Regions from separate parts of the Planococcus sp. S3-L1 genome, predicted to be linked through region 2. Evidence: riboswitches for the same ligand, from Rfam matches in the RefSeq annotation. Region 2 holds a riboswitch; the other holds the start of a gene.
What was found. A riboswitch is a leader RNA that binds a small molecule or an ion and turns the genes downstream of it on or off. The one in region 2 is predicted to bind preQ1.

Region 1: another riboswitch for preQ1. It lies ahead of queC (7-cyano-7-deazaguanine synthase QueC); the one in region 2 lies ahead of queF (preQ(1) synthase).

Annotation. Positions count from the first base shown of each region.
Region 1 covers NZ_JASISN010000003.1:59,972-62,375, forward strand. The annotation lists gene queE (7-carboxy-7-deazaguanine synthase QueE) at 1-70, opposite strand, end outside; gene queD (6-carboxytetrahydropterin synthase QueD) at 67-492, opposite strand; gene queC (7-cyano-7-deazaguanine synthase QueC) at 489-1,154, opposite strand; PreQ1 riboswitch class I at 1,161-1,204, opposite strand; gene QMF37_RS04290 (NADP-dependent oxidoreductase) at 1,325-2,263, shown strand; gene QMF37_RS04295 (universal stress protein) at 2,316-2,404, opposite strand, start outside.
Region 2 covers NZ_JASISN010000004.1:208,890-211,293, reverse strand. The annotation lists gene QMF37_RS06515 (endonuclease/exonuclease/phosphatase family protein) at 1-34, shown strand, start outside; gene QMF37_RS06510 (queuosine precursor transporter) at 81-728, opposite strand; gene queF (preQ(1) synthase) at 741-1,235, opposite strand; PreQ1 riboswitch class I at 1,333-1,380, opposite strand; gene QMF37_RS06500 (cation diffusion facilitator family transporter) at 1,486-2,388, shown strand.

The sequences.
Region 1 (2,404 bases), on a different contig from region 2:
TTTTTTGCCCCATTACCATGCCCTCACCTTGAATGGTTGGACCGAAAATTTCCATCACTGGAATTCTCATAACAAGTCCTCTTGTTTCGGACGGAATACAACATAACTGGTTGGTGTTTCACGAACGATAACTTGCAGACAGTTGGGACGGTTGCTGGTCGCTTGCAGCATCGTTTGAATCGACTGCCACACTTGCTTAGCAAGAAGCTCGGTGGTCGGAAATTTAGTGGCAAATTCTGAATGATCGTTCAAGACACTGTGGTCGTATTTTTTATGAATCAGTTCTTTCAATAATTTAAAGTCAATTAGAAAACCAATGGCGTCAAGTTCGTTACCTGCGATTGTAATGTTGAGATGATACGTATGGCCGTGCATGACTTGGCATTTCCCTGCTTCTTCACTTGGAATAAAATGCGCTGCTGAAAAATGAAAGTCCTTATTGAGCTCAAATTGGAAATCGTGTGGAATTGTCGGATAAAATTGCTGCATCATGCTCTAACACCAGCCATTTTTTTATCCTGATAGCGAGCAAGTCCATCATTTCGCAATTTGCAGGCAGGACATTCGCCACAACCAGTGCTCGGGATGCCGTTGTAGCAAGTTAAGGTCTTGTCTTGAATAAATTCAAAAGCACCAAGTGTATCAGAAAGTTCCCAAACCTCGGTCTTGTCGAGCCACATTAACGGCGTATGGATGATAAACTGCTTGTTCATTGCTAAATTTAATGTGACATTTAGTGAACGAATAAACGTATCACGACAATCGGGATAACCGCTGAAGTCGGTTTGACTTACTCCAGTAATTAAATGTTGGCAACCGATAGCGTCTGCATAAACTGCTGCGAAAGATAAAAATAAATGATTTCTGCCCGGTACAAAAGTAGATGGCAATTCACCATCTTCTGCGGTCACATCGATATCATCACGTGTTAACGCATTGGCTGAGAGTTGATTGATCAAAGTCATATCCAATACCTTAAATGATACACCTAGTTCTTCAGCGATTTTTCTGGCACACTCAATTTCAGCCGAATGACGCTGGCCGTAATCAAAAGTGACGGTTGCTACTTCTTTGAAATTCTTGATTGCCCAAAATAGGCAAGTGGTACTGTCTTGGCCACCGCTGAAAACGACGACTGCTTTTTCTTTTTTCATCTGTAACACTCCTTAGTTTTTTAGAGAGGGAGTTTGCGAACCTCTTTTAGCGAACAGTGTTAATAATAACATAATGTACCAGAAAAGAAGACTGTAAATTCAAGTCTCCGGAAGGTGTACTATTTCTGTAATAGGGTATATTTATAGCATAAGGAAAGGGGATGTTTGACATGAGAGCAATTATTATCGACAGTTATGGTGGTATAGAACAACTGAAAGAAAGAGAAGTAGAAACACCAACTATCAACGAAAATCAGGTGCTAGTTGAAGTTCATGCCACTTCTATAAATCCAATTGACTGGAAATTACGTGAAGGCTATTTAAAAGAAATGTTACCTTGGGAATTCCCAATTATTTTAGGTTGGGATGCAGCGGGTGTGGTTGCTAAAATTGGCACAAACGTTAAGCATTTCAAAGTAGGCGATCGTGTCTTTACGAGACCTGCGACAACACGTCAAGGGACTTATGCAGAATTTGTGCCAGTAGAGGAACAGCTATTAGCTCATATGCCAGAAAGCATGACTTTTGAAGAAGGCGCGGCAATTCCGTTAGCTGGGCTAACTGCTTATCAATGCCTTGTCGACTTTGCCGAAGTTAAAAAAGGAGATAAAGTATTGATTCATGCGGGAGCCGGTGGAGTGGGAAGTATGGCCATTCAAATCGCTAACAGCATCGGAGCGTATGTAGCGACGACTGCGAGTGACAAAAACGATGAACTGGTCAAATCACTAGGTGCAAATCGTGTCATTAATTACAGTGAAGAAGATTTTAGTGAGTTACTGGAAAACTTTGATGCAGTATTAGACACAATGGGTGGAGAAGTACTAGATAAAAGTTTCAAAGTCTTGAAAAAAGGCGGGAAACTGATTTCGATTGCAGGTCAGCCTTCTGCAGAGAAAGCGCAAGAGCACGAAGTAAAAGCAAGCAGCTTTTGGTTAGAGCCGAGCGGTGAGCAATTACATCAGCTGGCTAATTTGTTTGTATCAGGAGAATTTAAACCTGCGATTGGTCACGTGTTTGATTTTAGTGAGCAAGGGTTAAAAGATGCGCACGAACTTAGTGAAACTCATCATGCTCGCGGAAAAATTATTATCAAAGTGAAATCTTAATAAAACGAAAAAATCCTTTCACATGAGTGAAAGGATTTTTTCGTTTTACGTATTAACCTGTTGGTGCATCGTCTTGAGCTTCTTCAGTACGTACAACTAAGACATCACATTTTGCTGAACGAACAATGTGTTCTGAAACGC
Region 2 (2,404 bases):
AGATGGTTTGCAAAAAGAACGGGCAAAGGTCTAAACAGTCAAACTTCAGCATATATGATGAAAAAACCGGAAGCTCTCTATTAGAGAGTTTCCGGTTTTTGATGTCCGTAAATTTGATGGTCTGCTAGATCGCGTTTGCATAACTTGACGAGTAAATATACCAGGGGCGTGTCCGCTGCAGCCACGAGCCATTTGAATGCATATTGTGTCACAATCATGCCAAGTAATACACTAGTTGGCAAAGTGCCGTAAAAAGCGATGGTGATGAAAATGCTCGTATCGACCAATTGGCTGACCATTGTTGAGGCATTATTGCGAAGCCACAACTTGGAATGACCATGTCTTTCTTTCAGTTTATGGAAAATAGTGACGTCCAGGTTTTGACTAATAAAGTAAGAAACGAGACTGGCTATAGTAACACGAAAACCTGCAGAAAAGATGGTTTCGAATGATTCTTGATTCGTAAAAAAAGAAGCAGCTGGTAAATGAATAGCAAGAAAAATAAACGCCAGTGCACAAAGCTGTGTAACAAATCCTGCAGTAACGGTTTGTCTTGCAGCTTCTTTGCCATATACTTCTGCAATCGTATCTGTGATCGGGAAAGTGAAAACATAGACGATGACAGCAGCCGGTAAAACAGCCCATTCGCCGATACTGAATAATTTCACCGCGAGTATATTCGATAAGATTAACAAGCCGACAAATGCGCCGTTCAAATAAAGTAACATTTGCTGAGCTCCTTATCGATTGGTAATCGTTTCGGGATTCATGTCGTGATTCATCATCCGGTACGATGCCATTTCTTCGTATTTTGTTCCAGGTTGGCCATAGTTTGTGTAAGGATCAATCGACAAACCGCCACGTGGCGTGAATTTTCCCCAAACTTCGATATACCGAGGATCCATCAATTTGATTAAATCATTCATAATGATGTTAACAACATCTTCATGAAAATCTCCATGATTGCGGAAACTGAATAAATAAAGCTTCAGTGATTTGCTTTCGACTAATGTTTTGTCGGGAATAAAGCTCAAGTAGATCGTAGCGAAATCGGGTTGCCCAGTTTGCGGACAAAGGGACGTAAACTCAGGACAATTAAATTTCACAAAATAATCACGGCTGTGCAGATTGTCGATGGGTTCTAAAATGTCTGGATCGTATTCAAACTTATACTTGGTGTTTTGATTGCCAAGCAATTCTAAATGCTCGAGCGTTTCTTCGTTTCTTCCTACCATAAAAACGGCCTCCTTTTAGATGCCCGGTTAGGAAGAGGGTTATAAAAAACGGACAAAAGAAAAAGCCAAATCGCATGTGGATTTGGCTGAGTTTCGACAATCCATAGTTTTTTATAGAGGGTGAAATGCTATGAACCTCTCCCGTTGCCGGGGTATTTACTTTTTACTCATCTATCGTATAAGACTTACTATGCGTTGTCAATCGACCAAATTTGTTAACATATTAGCAACAGCCAAAGGAGAGGATCGCATGGGGCATGATCATGATCATTTTGAAACAGTTAGAAGCGGCAATAAAAAAGCTTTATCTATTGCACTTATCATAACAGCCGGCATCATGCTGCTAGAGTTTTTCGGCGGACTCTTCACAAACAGTTTGGCTTTAATTGCAGACAGCGGTCATATGTTGTCGGATACGGTTTCACTGGTACTGAGTTTGTCAGCTATTTGGTTTGCGGGAAGAGCAGCGTCTGCTAACAAAACCTATGGCTACTACCGTTTTGAAATTCTTACCGCCTTTATTAATGGCATTACGTTATTTGTTATGGCAGGTTTTATCATTTATGAAGCTGTCCAGCGTTTATATGAGCCTGCGGAAGTTCAAGGAGGTTGGATGCTAGTCATTGCGTCAATTGGTCTTGCTGCTAACGTATTGAGCGCGTGGGTGTTAAACCGTGGTGCCGATGTTCAAGGCAATCTTAATATGAAAAGTGCTTATATGCATATTATCGGAGATGCGCTTGGTTCAGTAGGCGCCATAGTAGCGGGTATGCTTATTCTGTTATTTGACTGGACGATAGCAGATCCGCTGATTTCGGTCGCTGTTGCGTTATTGATTTTGCGGAGCGCCTGGGGCATTCTTCAAAATAGCATTCATATTTTGATGGAGGGAACACCTGAGACGATTGATACGCAGCAAGTGAGAGAGCGGCTGCTTGAAATCGAAGGTGTGTTAGACGTTCATGACCTTCACGTGTGGACGATTACATCTGGCATGGACTTGTTTACATGCCACATTGATGTCGATGTCAATATACAAGAGCAAAAGGTTCTTCAAGAAGCTTTGAAATTGGTTTATGATGTGTGCGGAATTGAACATGCCACCATCCAAATTGAAAAAACCGACACTGTACACGACTCACTAAAGGTATAAATTTAAAAAGAGTGGA